DNA from 2 places in the Fictibacillus halophilus genome. Region 2 is predicted to be linked to the other one. Evidence: a T-box and tRNA genes for the amino acid it is inferred to sense, from the RefSeq annotation. Region 2 holds a T-box; the other holds one or more tRNA genes.
The links. A T-box is a leader RNA that pairs with one kind of tRNA and senses whether it is charged. The one in region 2 lies ahead of trpS (tryptophan--tRNA ligase), so its partner is inferred to be a tRNA-Trp.
Positions count from the first base shown of each region.

Region 1 (12,006 bases), 860 kb from region 2:
GCATCTAAGCATGAAGCCCCCCTCAAGATGAGATTTCCCATCACGCAAGTGAGTAAGACCCCTTAGAGATGATGAGGTTGATAGGTCTAGTGTGGAAGCGTGGTGACACGTGGAGCTGACAGATACTAATCGGTCGAGGGCTTATCCTTAAAAAGCATAACGTTTGGAAACGTCGTATCTAGTTTTGAGAGAACATCTCTCAATATAATTTGGTTCAGTGATGATGGCAAAGAGGTCACACCCGTTCCCATACCGAACACGGAAGTTAAGCTCTTTAGCGCCGATGGTAGTTGGGGGTTTCCCCCTGTTAGAGTAGGACGTCGCTGAGCCAATACATATTCCACAGTAGCTCAGTGGTAGAGCTATCGGCTGTTAACCGATCGGTCGTAGGTTCGAGTCCTACCTGTGGAGCCATATTGGAGAGCTGTCCGAGAGGTCGAAGGAGCACGATTGGAAATCGTGTATACGGTCAACCCCGTATCAAGGGTTCGAATCCCTTGCTCTCCGCCAGATACATACTCTCTAGCTCAAAAATCTGGCCCGTTGGTCAAGCGGTTAAGACACCGCCCTTTCACGGCGGTAACACGGGTTCGAATCCCGTACGGGTCACCACTTATACATAACGATTTTAAAATATGGAGGATTAGCTCAGCTGGGAGAGCACCTGCCTTACAAGCAGGGGGTCGGCGGTTCGAACCCGTCATCCTCCACCATTAATTTTTATATCATATTCATATCATCGCGGGGTGGAGCAGTCTGGTAGCTCGTCGGGCTCATAACCCGAAGGTCGCAGGTTCAAATCCTGTCCCCGCAACCAATTTTATTTCATGGACAACGTCGAGATTACTTCTTGACCATGAAATATCTGTAGTGCCCTTAGGGTGCAACCAATTTTATTTCATGAATGGACTCGTGGTGTAGTGGTTAACATGCCTGCCTGTCACGCAGGAGATCGCCGGTTCGACCCCGGTCGGGTCCGCCATTTTTATTTAAACGGTGGCTTTACAACACCAAGATTTTTTTCTTGGCTCGATAGCTCAGTCGGTAGAGCAGAGGACTGAAAATCCTCGTGTCGGCGGTTCGATTCCGTCTCGAGCCACCATTTTTTTTTGCCGGTTTAGCTCAATTGGTAGAGCAACTGACTTGTAATCAGTAGGTTGGGGGTTCAAGTCCTCTAGCCGGCACCAGTTTTTTCTTCCTGAATTGGAACAAAAAACTTATTGAAAAACAGGGTGATTATGTTTTATAATAAAACCTGTCTTCATTCGTGGAGGGGTAGCGAAGTGGCTAAACGCGGCGGACTGTAAATCCGCTCCCTCCGGGTTCGGCGGTTCGAATCCGTCCCCCTCCACCATCTTTTATTCCTTATATAGGGGCATAGTTTAAAGGTAGAACGAAGGTCTCCAAAACCTTTGGTGTGGGTTCGATTCCTACTGCCCCTGCCAATTTTAATACTGTGGCGGTCGTGGCGAAGTGGTTAACGCATCGGATTGTGGTTCCGACATTCGGGGGTTCGATTCCCCTCGTCCGCCCCATTTAAATTTTGGGCTATAGCCAAGCGGTAAGGCATCGCACTTTGACTGCGACATGCGTTGGTTCGAATCCAGCTAGCCCAGCCATTTTTATTTTTATAACATAAGATGATTTTAACAACATATTATAAGTTAATTAAATGTTTGCGGAAGTAGTTCAGTGGTAGAATACAACCTTGCCAAGGTTGGGGTCGCGGGTTCGAATCCCGTCTTCCGCTCCATTTTTGTTTTCTGGCGGCATAGCCAAGTGGTAAGGCACGGGTCTGCAAAACCCTTATCCCCCGGTTCGAATCCGGGTGCCGCCTCCATAAATTCCAATTCAAAAAAGATTCAAATGCCGGTGTGGCGGAATTGGCAGACGCGCACGACTCAAAATCGTGTTCCTTCTGGAGTGTCGGTTCGACCCCGACCACCGGTACCATTTTACTTAACTTAACATTTAAACTTAAGACTTCTCACCTTTGTGGGGAGTTTTTTTATTTGCTTTTAAACTTTATACTTTAATTAACGATGAATATATTCAAGTTACGAAAGGGTACTGATCAATGAGAGATTTCTTCAATAAAATGAAAAATGATCTAGGCATTATTTTAAATGATGTTCAAAAGAATGCTGTTATGAAGACAGAAGGACCCCTTCTATTACTTGCTTCACCTGGTTCTGGAAAAACAACCACAGTCATTATGAGAATCGGTTATTTAATTATGGAAAAAGGAATACATCCTTCTCGTATAAAGGCTGTTACGTTCAGTAAGGCGTCAGCCAATGATATGAAAGAGCGTTTCGCAAAATTTTATCCTGATCTCCCTTCTGTGGACTTTTCGACCATTCATAGCTTTGCTTTTGAGGTAGTCAGGAATCATTATAGAAATTTAGGAATCCCCTTTACAATTATAGAGGGTGATCACGATTTAGATGAGGGTTCGGCAGGAAACTTTCAATACAACAAAAAACTTATGCTGAGACATTTATTCAAGTCCGTTGTTGGGGAAAACGTAACCGAAGATCAAATGGAGGAGCTCACCACTTATATTAGTTACATAAAAAACAAGATGATACCTATCGAACGTTGGTCAGAAGTTTCTTGTGATGTTCCGAAGGCTGAAGAGATATTTAAACATTATGAGGAACTCAAACGTTCTGATTCGCATCATGTATTGTTAGACTTTGATGATATGCTCACGATCGGAAATGATGTATTAGAAAAGAATGAGCAGGTGTTACGTCATTATCAAAACAGATATGACTATTTCTTAACCGATGAAAGTCAGGATACATCGCTTGTGCAGCATTCCATTATAGAAAAAATGGTTTCTACTCATCGAAATTTATGTGTTGTGGCCGATGATGACCAATCTATTTATAGCTGGAGAGGTGCTGAGCCTTCGTATTTACTTAAATTTAAGGAAAAGTACAGTGATGCATCTATTTTGTTTATGGAGCAAAATTATCGCTCATCTGAGGATATTGTTAACGTTGCTAATTCGTTTATTAAAAGAAATAAAAATAGATATGAAAAAAATATGTTCACTCAAAATCCTTCACAGCAACCGATTGAAGTAAAACAACTCGTTAATTTTAAAGAGCAATCCAAATACTTGATACGTGAACTGAATGAAGTCGTTGATCTAAAGGAAATCGCTATTTTATATCGTAACAATTCGTCATCCATTGGATTGATGAATGATTTAGAACGAGCAGGAATTCCGTTTTATATGAAGGATGCTGATAATCGTTTCTTTTCACATTGGGTAGTTCAAGATATATTGAATTTTATGCGAATGGCCTTTACAGACAAGAGACCAGACATTTTAGAAAAAATTCATTTAAAGTTTAACGGCTATATTTCGAAGCAGCAGATGCAAGCACTCAAACAACTGAACAATAACGATTCTGTATTTGATAACCTGCTAAAACATGTGAAACTACAGGAGTATCAAGTAAAACTTCTAAAGGCTAGTAAAGAGACCTTTAAAGAAATGAAGGAGATGAAGCCTCTTCAAGCTATTCGTGTGATCAGAGATCGATTAGGATATGACAAAGCCATAGAAAAGATTAGTAAGAGCCTAGGTTTTCGAATGGATTATTTAGTGGGGATCTTAAACACACTCGAAGAAATTGCAACAGATCTTGAGAGCCTTGAGGATTTTGCTAAACGATTAAAGCATCTTGAATTCGTTCTGAAGACAGCAAAAAAGAAGAAGGGGCATGACGCGATAACACTTTCTACCTTTCATAGTGCGAAAGGGCTCGAATTTGAGAGGGTATATATGATTGATGTAGTGGACGGAATCATCCCATCTAAAGAAGATCGTACTGATCATCAAATGTTAGAAGAAGCAGCTCGTTTATTTTACGTAGGGATGACGCGTGCCAAGAAACAATTAACCCTAGTGACGTATCCTTATCGAGATGGGAAAAAAGTTGAAGAATCTGTGTTTGTAACGGATGTTAAAAATATATTAGATCCAACAAGAATGACGAAATCTGAACCTATAAAAAAGAATGTAAAAAAGATTAATGGAGTACCTTTTAATCCGAATAGCATCAAAAAGAAGGAAGAATTACAAGTTGGTCTAAGTGTTACTCACCGTGTATTTGGGACTGGAGAGATAACAGAGGTCAGTGAAGAATTTATTTCTCTAAAATTTCAGTCTAAGGAAAAGAAATTATTAATCAGTGCGTGTTTGGAAATGGGACTTTTAGAGCCTTTAGTTCACACGTGATAAACAGTTTTTTATCTAATCTTATATTATAACAGGACTTAATACCTCATTATTATTTAATATTTTACAATTTTCTGATAAATAAGAAGGATTTATTCCTATCTCTTCCGAATAATACATTCTAGTAGAAGTGAATACCTGTTCATTTTTACAGAATGTATTTTATATTAGGGGAGAACGGGGGTAAAGGGATGAACGCTTTTCGTTTGTTTGTGGCAGAAATGGCGAAGTTAGTAGGAAAAAAGGGTCTGCTGATCTCAGTCATTGCTGCGTTGCTCGTACCTGTCGTCTATGGTGGTATACTTCTATCACCAAAATGGGGGCCTTACGACAACTTGTCAAACTTGCCTGTTGCGGTAGTCAACAAGGACAAGGGGGCTTTATCGGACGATGAGCCGATCAATGTAGGAAAAGATCTTGTCGCAGATTTAAAGAAAGGAAAAGATCTCGGTTGGGAATTTGTAAGTGCTGAGGAAGCAAAAGAAGGCCTCGATAGTCTGAAATATTACATGGTTATTGAGATTCCAGAGGATTTTTCACAAAGGGTAACAACTGTTTTAAGTGATAATCCCGAGAAGCTTCAGCTTACGTATATTCAAAACGAAGGATTAAATTTCATGGCAGCACAAGTCACAAGAAGTGCGACTGAAAAGCTCAGAGAAAAACTGGGAGATAAAATTACGGAGAAGTATGCGAACAACATGTTCGCCAGTCTCGGTGATGTATCAGAAGGTTTTCAATCAGCTGCAGATGGATCTGCGAAATTAAATACGGGAATGACTGATCTACGAGATGGAACAAACACACTTTTGGAATCGCTTACAAATAAAGCGGCTGATATTTCAAAGCTTGCGAGTGGTGCAAAAGAACTTAAAAATGGTGTAGGACAAATGGCTAGTTCTTTGTCAGCCAAACAGCCGGATATTAGCAAACTGGCAAATGGTTCATCGCAACTAAGTGCTGGTATGAAGGAAATGCTTTCTTCTCTTCAATCTAGATCAGGTGATATTTCAAAGCTTGCGGCAGGTTCAGCTGCAGCTAATGAAGGAACAGGACTTTTATTACAAAATTTAAAAGATAAACAATCTGGAGTAAAAGACCTTGCAGCGGGTGCGAAACAACTTGGAGACAGCATACCGCAACTAAAAGCAGGAACAACGGGGATCTTAACAGGACTAAAAGGTGTTCAAAGTGCGATCAAGAATGAAATCGCTCCTGGAACACAGCAGATCTCGCAAGGCGTTGCTCAAGTAGCAGATGAATCTGCAAACCTAGGTAAGGGGCTGCAAGTGTTATCAAGTGATTTAAAGGCATATTTAGAGCAACACCCTGAACTATCCAAGGATCCTGCTTTTATGAAGATTTATGGTACGAGCCAAGCTATCACAACAGCTGCTACTGATCCAGCAAAAGCACAAAAGCTCCAGTCACTACAACAAGGAGCTGCAAAAATCGCAGGAGCTTTCACTGCAAATGCTGAACCTAATCCAAAGTCTGTCGCTGATGGGGTAAATCAGCTTGTAGCTGGCCAAACGTCAGTGGACAACGGTGTTGCGACATTAAGCCAAAAGGTACCTCTGCTTCAACAAGGGACCGCGTCGATTGAGAGTGGCTGGAACACGATGGTAGGTAAGGTAGGAGAGCTGCACGCAGGAACGTCGCAGATTGCTGCAGGAAACCAATCAGTGAACACGGGTTGGACATCTTTGACAAAAGGCGCATCCCAACTTAATGACGGTGCAACCCAAGTATCAGCAGGTAACTCTTCTGTTGAAAAAGGCTGGCGTGACCTAACTTCAGGCGCAACAAAGATTAATGATGGTATGTCACAGGTGAGTGATGGAAACGCAACAGTTGAAAAAGGCTGGGGTGACTTAACGGAAGGTGTAACCAAATTAAATGATGGTGCAGGGAAATTAAATGATGGAAGTAACGAGTTATCATCAGGTCTAAAAGATGGTGCAGAGAAAACAGGAGCGATTAAAGCGGCCAATGATAAGAATCTAAGCATGTTTTCTTCGCCTGTTGAGTTGAAGAGTGAAACCGTCAATAAATATCCACTCTATCGTGATTCAACAGCTCCTTATGTTCTTTCACTAGCTCTATTCGTTGGAATCTTAATCATGTCGATGTTCATCAACTTTAGGAAACCAGAAGAAGTTTCAGCATTCTCTTGGTTCGGTGCTAAATTCATGAACCTAGGTGCACTGGCTGTTGTACAGGCATTACTTCTTTCGACGGTTGTTCTGCTCGTCTTAAATGTGAAAACTGAAAATCCACTTGGATTTATAGGTTTTGCGGTTTTTGTAAGTTTAGTATTTACTGGAATCGTCTTATTTTTTGCATCGTTAGGGAACATCGGACGATTCATCGCGTTCGCATTAGTGATTTTACAGCTTTCAACGACAGGTGCTAACTTGCCGATCGATATGCTGCCAGAGAATTTGCGTGCGCTAAGTGAATTTTTGCCGTTCACGTATTCCATCGCGGGATTTAAGGCATTGATTTCATTGGGCAGTACGAGCTCTGCATTCTCCAATATGGGAATATTGTTCATCTATCTATTAAGTTTTAGTTTATTGTCGATCGCAGTCTATCTGTTTGCAAAGCCAAAAAGCGAACCGAAAAATCTAGATTTAGCGAGCTGATCAACATCAATGGGTTACAAAAAAAAGTTCCTGGCAACTTAAGCCGGGAACTTTTTTTTGAATCTTCTTCTTGTACACTGAATATGTAGGTGTAAAGGAGGTTATTTCTCTAATGTATAGAGACCGGCGTGCTACAGTATGTCTGATATTAATGACCATCTCCTTCGTTTCAATCCTCTTCATTTCTGCTGATATTTTTCACTATATGCACATGATTAATGGTCTGTTGATCAGGCTTTTTCAATCCGTTCGCTTGTTATTTGTCATGGTAATCCTTTTTCTCTTTTCTATCCTTGTATTATTTCGATATTTATAGATGAGTTCGATACCCCTTTTTTTAAAGGGGTTTTTATTTTGATAAAAAAGCATAATGTTTTATCAGTAAAATAAAATAGTTCAAAAGCCATACATATCTCATCATGAGGAGGAGATTTAATGAAATGGGAATTATTGAAGTTTAAGAAGAAGTGGGTCTACTTTAGCTTAATGGCGTTGGTTTTAGTGGCGATTACCGCTATTTCAGCACATGCGATAGGTTACAACAAAGCTTCTGTTCTTCTCAAAGATAAAAAAGTGGTAGTAAGGGAAATTGATGGTGAGATCAAAGAATGGAAGAAAGAGTTAGAAAATATAGAAGAAAACGTTGAAGCGATGGAGGAAGAGGAAAGCAGTAAACAAGCTGAATTGGATGGGCTTCAAATACAGGTTGATGAAGCTTCGGAAATGATTAGCCAAAAAGAGACTATTCAAAAAGAACTGGATGAATTGGGCGTTCAAGTAAAAGGAAGGAAAGATGAACTAAAAAAACTTGGTGGAGAGATCGCAAATAAAAAAAATGAGCTTGATACTTTAAATAAAGGCATTCTTATTAAGAAAAAAGAGCCAAGAACCTTAGTAGCCGGCGTATTTATAGCGGGTAAAGATATTGCTCCAGGAAGATATAAAGTAGAGCCCGTGAATGGATTTGGAAATTACTTTGTAAACGGGGGAAGTAAAGTCAATATCATCTTAGGAAGAGGGGATGACCTGTTTCTTCCTGAATATGTGTTCGAATTGGATGAAGGAGACGAGATTGAAGCAACATTGTCCGTGAAATATACGTTAGTAGATTAATAAAAAATTTAGGCAGGAGATTTTTTTAAGAAAGTATAAAGAACTTGTCATAAATGTCCTACTTGCTGCTTATATATAGAACAAGTTAGTTGTAGGTTTTAATGCAGGGCTTCGTTGATCCAATGAAGCCCTGCATTTTTTTGTACTATAAAGCGCAATTTTTATATATTGACGAGTTTGCCTATTTTATTGAAACTTTCACACGATATATTCACCAATTTCCCCATTATATTGACGAGTTTGTATGCTATATCGACGAGTCTACATCATTCGACATCAGCTGTATTTAATGATAACTTGTGGCCAAACGAGCATTTCGTAATTTAAACAACTGTTTAAATCACCTGAATCTCAGCACTCCCACCATTCACTTGAGTGAACATCTTTGCCATAGAATCCAAGAGTTCATGCGCTTCATTTTCATTCATAGATGGCTGCAGGTACACGATATGCAGTGCATTCTTAACGCTCTCATCTACCATCGTGCGTTTTGAATCTACGATTGGACTGCCAAAGGCACCAACATCGTCTCTAGACAGTAACTTACCTTCCATGTTCATCTCACGCCCGTTTAACCCTTCATACGTATCTTTAGCACCGCCAATTAGAATCTCCACATCGCCTTCAATCTTATCAAGGTTGTAAAGACCGATTGGAATCGCAAATCGGATAGAAAAGAAGTTGTTAACATCAACGCCAGAATTAATCGGAGGTAGGTCCTTGCCGCTTAAAACGCGACGCAACAATGCTTCCGAAGCGGGACGATATCTGGAGGGGTCCATTCCTAATGTTTTAAACACGTGACGATATTCAGCCACTCCAGGATAATCGGCAGCATTTTTTTCTTCAAGTCGCAAGGATTCTGTAAATAGCTGGAACCTGCCTTTAATCATTTGCGGTGATTCGCTAATCGCGATATTATGGTATGTAAGTGTGCCTATTTTAAAGTTCGGGACAAGCTCGTTTAGTTTAGGATTAATTGTGATCATCATGTAACCCCGTTTCTTATTTAAGTAATAGTAGTTTATCATAATTGTGGAAAATAAATGTAAAGGAGGGATATGCGTGACAAGTGCCCAGTTGAAGGAAGAGATTGTTGCATATAGTAAAGAAATCGGAATCGACAAAATTGGTTTTGCACATGCTGATGTATTTGCTGAGCTCAAAGAACGTCTCCGATTACAGCAAGACCTTAACTATCAATCAGGATTTGAAGAAAGTGATATAGAAAAGAGAACAGAGCCAAGTCGGCTCTTGTCGGGAGCTTCCAGTATTATTTCAATCGCTCTTGCATATCCCTCCAAGATGAAAGATGCTCCGAGAAGTGTTCGAGGAGAGCGCAGAGGAATTTTTTGCAGAGCATCATGGGGTAAAGATTACCACCATATATTAAGAGAAAAGCTCTCATTACTGGAAGCTTTTATTATAGAAAAAGTTCCAGATGCCACTGTGAAATCAATGGTAGACACAGGTGAACTTTCTGATCGTGCTGTTGCTGAAAGGGCTGGGATTGGATGGAGTGCCAAAAACTGTGCCATCATGTCACCGGAGTTTGGTTCTTACATGTATCTCGGTGAAATGATCACAAACATTGCGTTTCCTGCAGACACACCAATGGAAGATCAGTGCGGTTCATGCAACAAATGTGTCGATGCATGTCCGACTAATGCTCTTGTACAGGGAGGACAGCTTGATTCGTCAAAATGTATCGCCTTTTTAACACAAACGAAAGGATTTTTGCCTGATCAGTATAGAGATAAGCTCGGTAACCGTTTATATGGTTGTGATACGTGTCAGACCGTTTGTCCTGAAAATAAGGGAAAAGATTTTCATCATCATGTGGAAATGGAACCTGACCCAGAGATTGCAAAACCCCTCTTAAAGCCATTGTTGTCGATGAGCAATAGAGAGTTCAAAGAGAAATTCGGCCATGTTTCTGGTAGCTGGAGAGGGAAAAAGCCTATTCAGCGAAATGCGATTATCGCTTTAGCTCATTTTAAAGATGAAACAGCTATTCCAGATTTAGTAACGGTACTCCATAATGACCCACGACCCGTTATAAGAGGAACTGCGGCATGGGCCATAGGTAAGATTGGCGGGATAAATGCGGAATTGGAACTATTATCTGCAAAAGAGCGTGAAAAAGACGATTTGGTCACGTTAGAGATTGAAAAAGGACTGAAAATGGTTCGAAATCAAGAAATTTCGTAATCGCAAATGTTTGGAGTGTCCGATATAGTAAGGTCAAGTAATGAAAAGAAGGGATAATTATGTGTCAGATTAAAACGTTACTCTATTACGAAGAAATGGAAAGCGTAATCGGACCGTTAACAATCATTGCAACGGAGAACGGAATCTGCCGTCTCGATTTTGGTTCAATGGAGGATAACCTTCCAACTTTACGTTCATGGATGGCGAAACATTTTATTAAAGGAGAACTTATACACTCTCCAGAACGATTGGACGATGCCGTTCAACAACTACACGCTTACTTTGCAGGCAACCTGCATGAATTTAGCGTGAACTATGATTTATTTGGTACCGCTTTTCAAAAAAAGGTATGGAACCAGCTAACGAGTATTCCTTATGGCGTAACTTGTTCGTATAAGGAAGTGGCTCAAGGCATTGGTGCACCAAAAGCCGTTCGAGCTGTAGGCAGCGCGAACAACCAAAATCCCGTACCTGTTTTTATTCCATGTCACCGAGTGATTGGAAGTAATGGAGCACTTGTAGGCTATGGCGGGGGATTAGATAAAAAAGAAATATTGTTATCGATCGAACAGAATAGCTGCAAGAAGACATCCTAGAGAGCCCTTAAAGGGTTCTTTTTTTTGATATCTCACTCATATGTTAGTAGAAGCAGGAGGGATGTCTGATGTGGATGGAAACACTTAAAGCTTATATCCAAAACCAATCTCAATGGATGATACATGCAGATGCAGACGGAAGAGGCTTCTTTTTAAGAGAAGAACAAGAGAGTTTTATTCGAAAAAAACAAATGTATACCGATAGAAATGCATTTATCGTGAACAATCAAACGAACGGAAGCGTATTACGAACGACTGAGTCCGAAGATAAGGTTCAAGTGGATTATTTGGTGCATTATAGTTTCTTGATCAAACACGGGTTTGATTTTTATGTGGAAGAGATCTCTCAAGAGCGACGTGCTACTTTTCAAGACGGTGATATGAAAAGCGATGAACCTGTGAATGTGGAAGGAAACTACAGAGAACTTCCAAAGATTGAGCGGGAGAACGAGTCGATCGCACCAACGAAGGGCGGTTATGATAGACTTGCTGCTGTACGTTATGCAGAGAGATGGTGGAATACATTTAATCCTGCTTATAAATCTTTTGAGAATGATTGCACGAACTATATTTCTCAAAGTCTTCATGCAGGTGGCATTCCGATGACTTCTCAATCTATTAAATCGAAGGGCTGGTGGATGCGAAATAACTCTTGGAGCTATAGCTGGTCGGTAGCAAATGCGATGAGATGGTATTTGAGCGGCTCTAAATCAAGTCTCCAGGCGCAAGAGAAATCTGCGGCACACCTGTTATTGCCGGGAGATGTGATCTGCTATGACTTTGATGGAGATGGTCACTATCAGCATACGACGATTGTGGTCGCAAAGGATCCTTCAGGAGAACCACTCGTAAATGCCCATACAACAAACAGCAGAATGAGATATTGGGGTTATGAGGATTCTACTGCGTACACAAAGCGCATTCAATATAAATTTTTTCATATTCTTTAAGAAGAAGCTTACCTTCAGAGAGTGATATTCCAAAAAAAGTGCTATAATAAGTACTTGTTGGAATATTGTTTTTGAGGTGAGCTTTTTGGCTATACATGTCGTTTTATTTGAACCGTTAATTCCTGCGAACACAGGAAACATCGCACGTACGTGTGCAGGAACAGGTGCACATCTGCATCTCATTCATCCACTTGGATTTTCTTTAGAAGACAAATATTTAAAGCGTGCTG
Region 1 covers NZ_JAEACF010000001.1:40-12,045, forward strand. Annotated here, with positions in the region: partial or broken rRNA gene I5J82_RS00005 (23S ribosomal RNA) at 1-149, shown strand, start outside; rRNA gene rrf (5S ribosomal RNA) at 214-329, shown strand; tRNA gene I5J82_RS00015 (tRNA-Asn) at 340-414, shown strand; tRNA gene I5J82_RS00020 (tRNA-Ser) at 419-510, shown strand; tRNA gene I5J82_RS00025 (tRNA-Glu) at 538-612, shown strand; tRNA gene I5J82_RS00030 (tRNA-Val) at 638-713, shown strand; tRNA gene I5J82_RS00035 (tRNA-Met) at 741-817, shown strand; tRNA gene I5J82_RS00040 (tRNA-Asp) at 907-982, shown strand; tRNA gene I5J82_RS00045 (tRNA-Phe) at 1,027-1,102, shown strand; tRNA gene I5J82_RS00050 (tRNA-Thr) at 1,112-1,187, shown strand; tRNA gene I5J82_RS00055 (tRNA-Tyr) at 1,270-1,354, shown strand; tRNA gene I5J82_RS00060 (tRNA-Trp) at 1,372-1,445, shown strand; tRNA gene I5J82_RS00065 (tRNA-His) at 1,460-1,535, shown strand; tRNA gene I5J82_RS00070 (tRNA-Gln) at 1,545-1,619, shown strand; tRNA gene I5J82_RS00075 (tRNA-Gly) at 1,679-1,753, shown strand; tRNA gene I5J82_RS00080 (tRNA-Cys) at 1,766-1,840, shown strand; tRNA gene I5J82_RS00085 (tRNA-Leu) at 1,869-1,953, shown strand; gene I5J82_RS00090 (ATP-dependent helicase) at 2,078-4,258, shown strand; gene I5J82_RS00095 (YhgE/Pip domain-containing protein) at 4,450-6,906, shown strand; gene I5J82_RS00100 (hypothetical protein) at 7,342-8,019, shown strand; gene I5J82_RS00105 (B3/B4 domain-containing protein) at 8,355-9,008, opposite strand; gene queG (tRNA epoxyqueuosine(34) reductase QueG) at 9,085-10,230, shown strand; gene I5J82_RS00115 (methylated-DNA--[protein]-cysteine S-methyltransferase) at 10,290-10,826, shown strand; gene I5J82_RS00120 (amidase domain-containing protein) at 10,895-11,776, shown strand; gene trmL (tRNA (uridine(34)/cytosine(34)/5-carboxymethylaminomethyluridine(34)-2'-O)-methyltransferase TrmL) at 11,862-12,006, shown strand, end outside.
Region 1: it has a tRNA-Trp gene. The T-box ahead of trpS (tryptophan--tRNA ligase) is inferred to sense a tRNA for this amino acid. The anticodon was not compared.

Region 2 (12,006 bases):
AATTATCTTTAAAATTCGTCAATATAACTTCGGAATTTTTCTAATTATTCCTAGAATTTCTCTATTTATACTAATACTCTAGAGAGTATTTGAAATCCATTAGTTAGATTGTAAATTAATCATAAAACGTTTATCCATCTCACATTTTTCTTTATAATAGGTAAGGGTTAATAACTCTGTACATAATGTGAAGGAGGAACTTAAAAAATGGATACAGAACGCAACATGAAATTTATGCAGATTGCTATGTCACATCTGCCAGAAGCTCAAGCTTTTTTAGAGAAAAAAGGAATTGAACTTGGTATGGAAGACGTTCAGCCGATGCTTCAGCTCTTAATGAACGTGATGAACGATGCGTACGAACTCGGAAAAGAAGAAAATAAGTAATAAAGAAAAGCCAACCAGCTCGGGTTGGCTTTTTTTACTTCTTTTTAAACGCAGAAAAGATAGGTGAGATCTGTTGTGCGACTTTCACTGATTGGTCGATAACAGCGAAGATTTTATTATAATCTAAAGAGCCTTCTTGCGTTCGAAAAGAATGTAGAAATGGTCGAGGCATCGGTTGTTGAAACGGTGCCGGCATACCTCGGAATCCAGGGCCGCCAAAATGCTGTGGTGGTGGAAAACCTTGATGCATTTGCTGCTGGTTTTGGCCCATTGGAAAACGTCCAGGAAACTGCGGAGGATACATCGATTGCTGTCTAGCTTGAGGATTATGCATATTGAACCACTCCTAATATCAATTTCACTAAACTTACATTTTTCTTCCATACAGGATATGCCCTACGCCTTACATTGGTGAAAAGAAAAGAACTTTAACTAGACAAAATATCAGAGATATCATAAAATTAGTACCAGGTCATAATATTTGATTATAAAAGGTTTTTCATGTACTTACTAAATTGTTGTTTCAAGTTGCTCCCTGCAATGGGAGCGGGGAAAAATTTTCATTAAAAAATAAACTAAAACCAAAGGGGTAATGTTATGAATGCAGGAATCATAGGGATGGGAAGCTATATCCCTGAAAAAATTCTAGCGAACTCCGACCTGGAAAAGATGGTTGATACTAGTGACGAGTGGATTCGAACTCGTACTGGAATCGTCGAACGCAGAATTGCAGAAGAATCAGTAAAAACGTCTCATATGGCTAGATATGCTGCGGAAGAAGCACTAAAAGATGCTGGCATCACTGCAGAAGATATTGATCTTATCGTTGTAGCGACGGTTACACCAGACAATCCATTTCCATCAGTTGCCTGTCAATTGCAAGAATCGTTAGGTGCAAAGAACGCTGTAGGAATGGACGTTAGTGCTGCGTGTGCAGGGTTTATTTATGGTTTGGTCGTTGGAAAGCAGTTCATCGAAACAGGAACGTATAAGAATGTTCTAGTTGTTGGTGCTGAAAAGCTATCTAAGATAACAGATTGGAAAGATCGTAATACAGCTGTCCTTTTTGGAGACGGAGCTGGAGCGGCTATACTTTCTAGTGTTAGTGAAGGCAGAGGAATCCTTTCTTTTGAGCTAGGTTCAGACGGAACAGGAGCAAAACATCTATATCAGAATGAATTTATTCATATGAACGGCAGAGAAGTTTTTAAGTTTGCCGTGCGTCAAATGGGCGAATCTTCCTTGAATGTCGTTCATAAAGCTGGATTGTCAAAGGAAGATGTTGATTTTTTAATTCCGCATCAAGCGAATATTAGAATCATGGAAGCTTCTCGAGAACGTCTAGAGCTTCCAAAAGAAAAAATGGTTATGACGATCGACAAGTTTGGCAATACCTCATCAGCTTCCATACCGATGGCATTAAAAGAAGCACTGAAAGATGGTAGAATAAAAGAAGATCATACAATCGTACTTGTTGGATTTGGTGGAGGATTGACTTGGGGTGCTGTAGCACTTCGTTGGGGCCGATAATCAATAACAGCAAATGTGTATAAAGGAGAGTTGGTTTTACAATGAAAAAAAGAGTAGTCGTAACTGGTCTAGGAGCCGTAACGCCTCTTGGAAACAGTGTAGAAGAAACATGGAAAAAGATTGTTGAAGGTCAAAGTGGTGTAGGACCACTTACAAGAAGAGATAAAGAAAAATTTCCGGTTAAAGTTGCCGCTGAAGCAACAGATTTTAACCCGGAAGATTTTATGGATAAAAGAGAAGCACGTCGTATGGATCGCTTCACGCAATTTGCGGTTGCAGCATCTATTATGGCCGTTAAAGATGCAAACTTAGATATTACAGAAGAAATTGCACCACGTGTAGGGGTATGGATCGGTTCTGGTATCGGTGGAATGGATACACATGAAGAACAATTCCGTATTTTTGAAGCAAAAGGTGTAAGACGTGTGAGTCCCTTCTTCGTACCGATGATGATTCCAGATATGGCATCTGGTCAGGTGTCAATCACAATTGGTGCGAAAGGTATGAACTCATGTACGGTAACGGCTTGTGCATCTGGTGCAAACTCAATCGGAGATGCATTTAAAGTGATCCAACGCGGAGATGCAGATGTAATGGTTACAGGTGGAACAGAAGCGCCGATCACTGATATGGCACTAGCAGGATTCTGCCAGGCTGGTGCCCTTTCAACTAATCCAGATCCAAACACTGCTAGCCGTCCGTTTGATAAGAACAGAACTGGCTTTATCATTGGTGAAGGAGCTGGAATTCTAGTTCTAGAAGAATACGAATTTGCGAAAAAACGCGGTGCTAAGATTTACGCAGAAATCGTAGGTTACGGAGCAACAGGCGATGCTTATCATATTACTCAACCTGCTCCTGGCGGAGAAGGTGGAGCACGTGCAATGAGACAAGCTGTTGAGGATAGTGGTCTAGCGCCTGAAGAGATCTCTTACATTAATGCACATGGAACAAGTACAGATTACAACGATAAATTCGAAACAGCTGCCATTAAAGCTGTGTTTAACGAGCATGCATATAAGATTCCAGTTAGCTCAACCAAATCAATGACAGGCCACTTATTAGGTGCTGCTGGTGGTATCGAAGCAATCTTCTCTGTTAAAGCGATACAAGAGAGTATTCTTCCTCCAACAATCAACTATGAAACACCTGATGAAGAGTGCGATCTTGACTATGTTCCAAATACAGCAAGAAAAGCAGAAGTGAAAGCTGTGCTTAGTAATTCACTAGGTTTCGGTGGGCATAATGCATCATTAGTGTTCAAAAGAATCGAAGAATAATACAAGATCAAACCCCGTTTTCTTTTGAAAGCGGGGTTTTGCATACTTCGAGTTAATTACCTTAATTTAGAATAAAAAGGACAACCTCTGACTATACTGATTTTAAATACAAATCGGCAAAGAAGTGAGGGGTACAGATGTTATATTTACGTGATGTTTGGGTCAACTGGTTTGAAGGAGAAGAGAACGGCTATAACGTTTGTGAGTTTCATGAATGGAGAAAAGACGACTATATTGAATTATTGGATCAAGTACCAATTATTAAAATAGAATCCACACTCTTTCATTATATCGAAAATGATTTGAATGATCTGCCGGATTCCCTACTTGAAGAGGTACATCAAAAAGCTTACGTTAGAAAGAATAACCAACGGGTGCAGCTAGAGCATTGCTTTATTATTACGGACGAAAAGAAATCTCTCATCATAGATACGATGGGTTATAGAATACCAATCCGCAAGAGCAGGCTCATCCCTCGACAAGAACAGCTTGTATTCGAGATGGCAGAGCAGACGGAAACAAAAGTATATACGTTCAGTGAGAAGCAGTTAAGTAAAGAATATCACATTCTATCTCCGAATCCAGACAGCATGAGAGGGTTAACTCGCAAAGAGAGACAACTGAAGCAGCTCTTATTCATGGCTTTAGATCAGCTTCATTCGACAAAAAATGTAGCTGAGATGAGATACTGGTGCACAGAGTGGATGCCAGAGCAATATGGAAGAATTCAGCGGATGGATTTTGATGAAGCGTGGGACGCGTTATATTGTGAATTAAAAAGTGGTTGGTCCAAACAGCATATGGATATGTGTGAACGATTAGTAAAAGGACAACCTTATTTTGAAAAGATTTGGGAGCTTGAGAACGGTACACAAGTGAACTAAGGACGAATGAAATAGATTTAAAATAAGTAAAACCAGCAGGTGATCGAAAGACCACTTCTGCTGGTTTTTTGTTTTTTCTGCTACGTATTATTAAACACGTTTACGAGCTAATCCCATTGCACGCTCTGCTTTATTTAACGTTTTGTTCGCCACACGATTAGCTTTTTCAGCACCGCGATCAAGAATGTCATCCAACTCAGTTGATGCTAAGTACTCCTGATAACGATTTTGGATAGGTTTAAGCGCATTGATGACAGCTTCTGCCACACCTTGTTTAAAGTCGCCATATCCTTTGCCTTCATATTTCTCAACAAGAGATTTGATGCTTTCTCCTGATAACTGTGAATAGATCGTTAAGAGGTTTGAAATACCTGGCTTATTTTCTTTATCGTAAGCGACAACACCTTCTGAGTCAGTGGTAGCACGCTTAATTTTCTTTAAGATCACAGATTCATCATCAAGCATAGAGATGTATGAATTTTGATTTGGATCCGATTTACTCATCTTTTTCTCAGGATCCACAAGTGACATGATTCTAGCACCTTCCGAAGCAATACGAGGCTCTGGAATCACAAAGATTTCGCGGTACTTTTTATTAAAACGTTCAGCGATATCTCGAGTTAATTCAAGATGCTGTTTCTGATCATCTCCAACCGGAACGATACTCGTGTTATAAAGAAGGATATCTGCTGCCATAAGAGGAGGATAGGTTAACAACCCTGCAGATACAGCTTCTTTACCAGTTGATTTATCTTTAAACTGTGTCATGCGCTCAAGTTCGCCAATATATGAAACACATTGCATCATCCATCCCATCTTCGTGTGCGCTGGAACTTCAGATTGAATGAATATTGTTGATTTTTCAGGATCGATTCCGGCTGCTAAATAAAGAGCAGCTAAATTTCGGCTGTTTCTTTTTAATTCAACCGGATCTTGTGCCACTGTAATAGCATGTTGATTAACCACACAAAAGTAGCATTCGTGTTCATTTTGAAGTTCAACAAAATGCCTCATCGCTCCAATGTAGTTACCGATCGTTAAATTCCCGCTCGGCTGAATGCCTGAGAAGATTACAGACATGATTCATCTCTCCTTTGTTTTTAAAAATCAATATAAAAAGGCCCATTCGTCGCCTCTTGCAAGGGACGAATGGACCGCGGTGCCACCCTTATAATTTTCATAATTACAGAAAATCACTCGATTACGTACAGGAAAAGTTCCGATACGCTGTCCATTATATCGTGCGGACATCTACACGCCTGAGCCTACTATAAAGGGTTCGGTCAGAATGCTCAAAAGCCCATTCCATCATGATTCACTGCCTGTTCTCACCAGCCACAGGCTCTCTGAAAGCTTCACATCATGTACTCTTCTTCATCATCGCATGTAACATTTATTTTTTGTAGTATACACAATTTATAAAAGATATGCAACGGCAATTGTAATGAAAGTTAAAAGAAGGCCGCTGTATAAAAACGACTTCATATAAGAGACGTTAATTCGCTCTGATAATTGAAAGTTTGTCTTAAATGAAACCACATCATCGATCTCTGGATGTCTTGATAAAGATCGAGCCACTTTTTTAAAGCTGTACGTTATAAAGTCAAAAAATCCACCTTTCGCTACATAAAGAGCAATACCAATGAGAGCAATCGACAATGAAAAATAAAATAAAGTATTTACGTATTTTTCAAGGGTAAAAGGTCCGGAAGAAATTAAACTAACAACAATTGCTATTACAACAGGGAACGCTGATATAATCAGGATTCTCTTAAATAGTAAGTTCATCTTTAGAAGCCTCCATCTAGTAAGAAATACACCATAAACATAAAGAAATGTATCATATTTTTCGAATTATACCGTCAGACTTTACTCCTATTGTAACAAATGAAATATAAAAATGACGAATTATCTTACAAAGTGAAGCATGTCCTATCCTCACAAAAAATCGAGAATGTAATATTCATGCTAGTTTACACATTTTTTTGGTAAAATTTGTAGAATTATCAGAAAATAAACCTTGTTTAGTAATAGGTACATATACCTATTTTTTGTTAAGAGAAAGTAAATATAATGGGCTTTTTGTAAAACTCTTAAAAAAAATAAATGCACAATTGTTTGAAAACTTGTATAATCGAACTTGTAGATGAAAATGTCTGATAATTCTTGATGCTTTTATCTGCTAACAATTTAACAGGATAAAAAGGGGAGGTCGACTCATGAAGAAGTCAAAATGGTCTTTACTTCTTACATTAGTACTTGTACTAAGCATGTTCTTAGCTGCATGTAGTGGTGGAGACAAAGACAACGCAAGCGATTCTAAAGGCGGCGAAGGCGAGAAAGCAACTGAAAAGCCAAATGAGCCACAAGTACTTAATCTTGTTGATTCATCTGAGATTCCTTCAATGGATTCTTCACAAGCAACAGACTCAGTTTCATTTGAAGTAATGAACAACGTTTTCGAAGGTTTGTACCGTCTTGATAAAGACAACCAACCAACTGAAGGTGTAGCTGCAAGCCATAAAGTAAGTGATGATGGTACAGTTTACACATTTAAACTAAACCCAGACGCTAAATGGAGCGATGGTTCACAAGTAGTAGCGAAAGATTTCGTTTACGCTTGGCAAAAAGCATTACACCCAGATACACTTTCTGAGTATGCTTACATCATGGGACCTGTTAAGAACGCAAACGCGATCCAAACTGATGGGGACCCATTATACGGAAAAGTTGAAGAGCTAGGTGTTAAGGCAATCGATGACACGACTCTTGAAGTTACATTAGAAGCTCCAGCTCCTTATTTCTTAGGACTAACTGGATTCGCAACGTTCTACCCGCAAAAAGAAGAATATGTTAAAAAACAAGCTGACAAGTTCGCACTTGAAGCTAACACGATGATCTATAACGGTCCTTTCGTTCTTTCTGAGTGGAAGCATAACGAAGGATGGCAGTTCAAGAAAAACGACCAATATTGGGACAAAGACACTGTAAAGCTTGACGAAGTTAACGTGAAAATCGTTAAAGACGTAGCTACTGGTGTTAACTTATATGAAACAGGTCAAGTGGATACTGTTGGATTAAACTCAGAGTTCGTTGATCAGTTCCAAGGTAACGAAGATCTTTACACTCGTGGTGAAGCAACTGTGTTCTTCCTTCGTATCAACCAAAAGAAAGAAGAACTTAAAAATGTAAATATCCGTAAAGCGATTGATATGGCTTACGATAAAAAATCACTAGTTGATGTTCTTTTAAACAATGGTTCTAAACCTGCTTATTACTTAGTACCTGGTGAGTTCACAACTAGCCCTGAAGGCAACGAAGATTTCCGCAAAACGAACGGTGATTTTGGTAAGTTCGATGCAGAAGAAGCGAAAAAACTTTGGGCAAAAGGACTTGAAGAAATCGGTAAAAAAGAGCTTACTCTAGAGTTACTTAACTATGATTCTGATAGTGCGAAAAAGACTGGTGAATACATTAAGAACCAATTAGAAAAGAATCTACCTGGTTTGAAAGTATCTATTAAAGCTCAACCGTTCAAGCAAAAGCTTGAGTTAGAATCTGCTGGGGAATATGACTTCTCTTATGCAGGTTGGGGTCCTGACTACCAAGATCCTATGACTTTCCTTGATATGTTTGTTACTGATGGAGCACATAACCAAATGGGTTACTCTAACCCTAAATATGATGAGCTAATTAACGGTGCGAAGAAAGAAACTGACGTTAATAAGCGTTGGGAAATGATGCTTGAAGCAGAGAAAGTTCTTTTCGAAGATCAAGCGATCTCTCCTTTGTTCCAATCTGGTGTTACTGGACTTCGTAAGCCTTACGTTAAAGGTGTAGTTAACCACTTATTTGGAGCTGATGTTTCTTACAAGTGGATCTATATCGATGGCAAGCAACAATAATTGTACTATTGAAAAATAGTAAATAGTTTTTCTCAGGAGAGTACATGTGTTCCTGACATGTACTCTCTTTTTTGCCATGAAAAGGGTAGATGGAAATTTTTAAATGATAAGAAAGAAATCAGAAAATGTCGAAAAAAGAATATTTTCTATTGATATAAAATATTTTGTCCCTTAAGATAGATATTACAGAAAGATTTCAAAATATTAAGGCTTGAAACATTTGGGGGAGGTGTTTGTAATGTTGCGTTATATTACACAGCGAATTTTATACATGATATTAACTTTGCTGATCATTGCAACGATTACATTCTTTTTAATGAAGTTGTTACCGGGTTCTCCATTTAACAACCAAGATAAGTTAACGGAAACTCAAAGATACGCACTAAATGAAAAATACGGGTTAAATGACCCGGTGCCTGTTCAGTACATTAACTATATTACGAAATTGGCACAGGGTGATTTAGGATATACGTTTCAGTTTGATGGACGTACCGTCAATTCATTGATTGTCAATGGTATGGGACCATCAGCTACTGTTGGTTTTGAAGCTTTGCTTTTTGGTACAATAGTCGGCTTGTTACTGGGTATTATGGCTGCGTTGAAACATAATACGTTCTTAGATTATGGTGCTATGGTCATCGCTGTATTCGGTATTGCGATCCCTTCATTTGTTTTTGCGGGACTTTTGCAATACTACGTAGGTGTGAAACTACAGTGGCTTCCTGTTGCATTTTGGAACGGGCCAGAATATCACATATTGCCAGCATTCTCTTTATCCGTAGGAGTTATAGCAACAGTAGCTCGTTTTATGCGTACTGAAATGCTTGAAATACTTGGTACTGATTACATCCTTATGGCTCGTTCTAAAGGAGTTAGTAAAGCATCTGTTATTTTCAAACACTCTGTAAGAAACAGTTTGATTCCAATTATTACAATACTAGGGCCAATGGCAATAGGACTAATTACAGGATCACTTGTAATTGAAAACATTTTTGCAATCCCTGGAATTGGTGAACAGTTCGTAAAAGCTATTCAAGTTAACGACTACCCTGTAATAATGGGTACAACAATTTTCTATAGTTTCTTAATCGTAGCGATTATTCTAATCGTAGATATTTTATATGGAATCATCGATCCACGTATTCGTGTAGCAGGAGGTAAATCATAATGAGCATGTCAGAACGTAAATTAACACCTGATTTATTCCGCCCAGCGAACCTTGATTCTACCAGAGCCGAACAAATTTCTAAACCAAGCTTAAGCTTCTGGCAAGATGCCTTTAGACGTCTTAAACAAAACAGAGGGGCAATGTTAGGACTTTTCGCTATCGCTTTCATAATCGTCTTTTCATTAATAGCTCCGACTTTAACAAAGTATGATATTGACGACCAAGAACTGATGAGAGCTAACTTGCCACCAAAAATTCCTGGACTTGAAAAAGTAGAGTTCCTTGGAGTGAATGGTGTAGATATTCGAGATGTTAACCAATACGAAATGAAGAATGTGCCTAAAGACGATTATTTCTGGTTTGGTACTGATAGTCTTGGTCGTGATCAATGGACACGTGTATGGAAAGGTACTCAAATTTCTTTATACATTGCATTTCTAGCTTCGGCGATTGAATTAATAATTGGAGTAGCTTATGGTGGTATTTCTGCCTTTTACGGAGGTAGAACGGATGATATTATGCAACGTTTTGTAGAAATATTATCTGGTATTCCTAATCTAGTGGTTATCATCTTGTTTATCATCATACTCGATCCAGGGATACTTTCTATCACACTTGCACTCGTAATAACAGGTTGGATAGGGATGTCACGTATCGTTCGTGCTCAAATAATCTCGCTAAGGAATCGCGAATTCGTATTAGCATCCAGAACACTTGGATCATCAAACGGACGTTTAATATCAAAGCACCTTTTACCTAATACATTAGGTGCCATCATCGTAACAAGTACGTTCACTATTCCTGGGGCAATATTCTTTGAATCTTTCTTAAGCTTTATCGGTTTAGGAATTCAACCGCCAATTGCATCACTTGGTTCGTTGATTGCGGATGGCTTTAGATCCATTAGAATCTATCCTCACTTAGCCATCTATCCTGCATCAGTGTTATGTATACTGATGATCAGCTTTAACCTTCTTGGTGATGGACTTCGTGACGCGCTTGATCCTAAGATGAGAAGATAGGAAGGGGATTATATTAATGGAAAAACTATTAGAGTTAGATAACATACATGTCTCCTTCCAGACATATGGGGGAGAAGTTAAGGCTGTTCGTGGCGTTAGCTTTACATTAGATAAAGGTGAATCACTTGCGATTGTTGGTGAGTCTGGTTCAGGTAAATCGGTAACTTCTAAATCAATCATGAGACTTTTGCCAAATAAAATTGGTTCAATCAAGCAAGGATCGATTAAGTTTCAAGGTAAAGACCTTGCAAAAGCATCAGAACGTGAGATGGAAAAAATTCGTGGTGCTGAAATCTCGATGATTTTCCAAGATCCAATGACATCTCTTAACCCGACGATGACAATTGGGAAACAGATCATGGAAGGTCTTCGTAAGCACCAAAACATGAGTAAGAGTGAAGCAAAAGAACGTGCTATTAACTTACTAAAACTAGTTGGTATTCCGAATCCTGAGCTTCGTGTGGATGAATATCCTCACCAATTTTCAGGAGGTATGCGTCAGCGTGTAGTTATCGCGATTGCACTGTCATGTAATCCAAAAGTACTAATCGCGGATGAACCGACAACAGCACTAGATGTTACCATCCAAGCACAGATTCTTGACTTGATGCGCGATCTACAAGATAAGACTGGTACAGCTATTATCTTGATCACACATGACCTTGGTGTTGTAGCTAACTTAGCTCAACGTGTGGCTGTTATGTATGGTGGTATGATCGTTGAAACTGGAACGGTTGATGAAATCTTTTATAAGCCAAAACACCCATACACATGGGGATTGTTGGCTTCAATGCCTAAATTAAACGCAGAATCAAAAGAACTTTTAGCGATTCCGGGAACACCGCCTGATCTTATGAATCCTCCAAAAGGATGTCCGTTTGCAGCGCGTTGTCCATATGCGATGGAAGTTTGTTTGGAGAATATGCCTGAAGCAACAGATGTATCTTCTTCTCACAAAGCAGCTTGCTGGTTGTTAGATGAGCGAGCGCCAAAAGTTGAACCGCCGGAAGAGGCATTAGTTGGGGGTGCTCGATAATGGCAGTAGTAGAAAGAGAAAAATTATTAGAAGTAAAAAATCTTAAAAAGTATTTCCCAGCTGGAAAAAAGGGTGTACTAAAAGCTGTAGATGATGTTTCCTTTGATATTTATAAAGGAGAAACACTTGGACTTGTAGGTGAGTCAGGGTGCGGTAAATCTACAACTGGACGTACAATTATTCGTCTATATGATGCTACTGAAGGTGAAGTTCTTTATGAAGGCGATGATGTTCATGATAAAAAGTCTCGTTCTGAGTTAAAGAAATTTAACCGCAAAATGCAAATGATCTTCCAAGATCCGTACGCTTCTCTTAATCCGCGTATGACGGTTAAGGATATTATTGCTGAAGGTATCGATATCCACGGTTTGGCGAAAACAAAGAAAGACCGTGAAAATCGCGTTTACGAACTACTTGAAACAGTAGGATTAAATAAAGAGCACGCAAACCGTTACCCGCATGAATTCTCTGGTGGTCAACGTCAGCGTATCGGGATTGCTCGTGCACTAGCAGTAGATCCTGACTTCATTATTGCCGATGAGCCAATTTCTGCTCTAGATGTTTCCATCCAGGCGCAAGTGGTTAACTTGATGATGGAACTCCAAAAGGAACGTGGACTTACTTACCTATTTATTGCCCATGATCTATCTATGGTTAAACATATTTCTGATCGTGTAGGTGTAATGTACCTAGGTAATATCGTAGAGCTCACAACAAGTGATGAGCTTTATGAAGAGCCGCTTCACCCTTATACACAAGCTCTTTTATCAGCGATACCGGTGCCGGATCCTGAA
Region 2 covers NZ_JAEACF010000001.1:861,914-873,919, forward strand. Annotated here, with positions in the region: gene I5J82_RS04565 (ComZ family protein) at 208-387, shown strand; gene I5J82_RS04570 (YppG family protein) at 422-721, opposite strand; gene I5J82_RS04575 (beta-ketoacyl-ACP synthase III) at 985-1,917, shown strand; gene fabF (beta-ketoacyl-ACP synthase II) at 1,959-3,197, shown strand; gene I5J82_RS04585 (YjbA family protein) at 3,335-4,081, shown strand; gene trpS (tryptophan--tRNA ligase) at 4,172-5,161, opposite strand; T-box leader at 5,220-5,471, opposite strand; gene I5J82_RS04595 (DUF3899 domain-containing protein) at 5,498-5,869, opposite strand; gene I5J82_RS04600 (peptide ABC transporter substrate-binding protein) at 6,301-7,986, shown strand; gene opp3b (oligopeptide ABC transporter permease) at 8,225-9,154, shown strand; gene opp3C (oligopeptide ABC transporter permease) at 9,154-10,176, shown strand; gene I5J82_RS04615 (ABC transporter ATP-binding protein) at 10,193-11,212, shown strand; gene I5J82_RS04620 (ABC transporter ATP-binding protein) at 11,212-12,006, shown strand, end outside.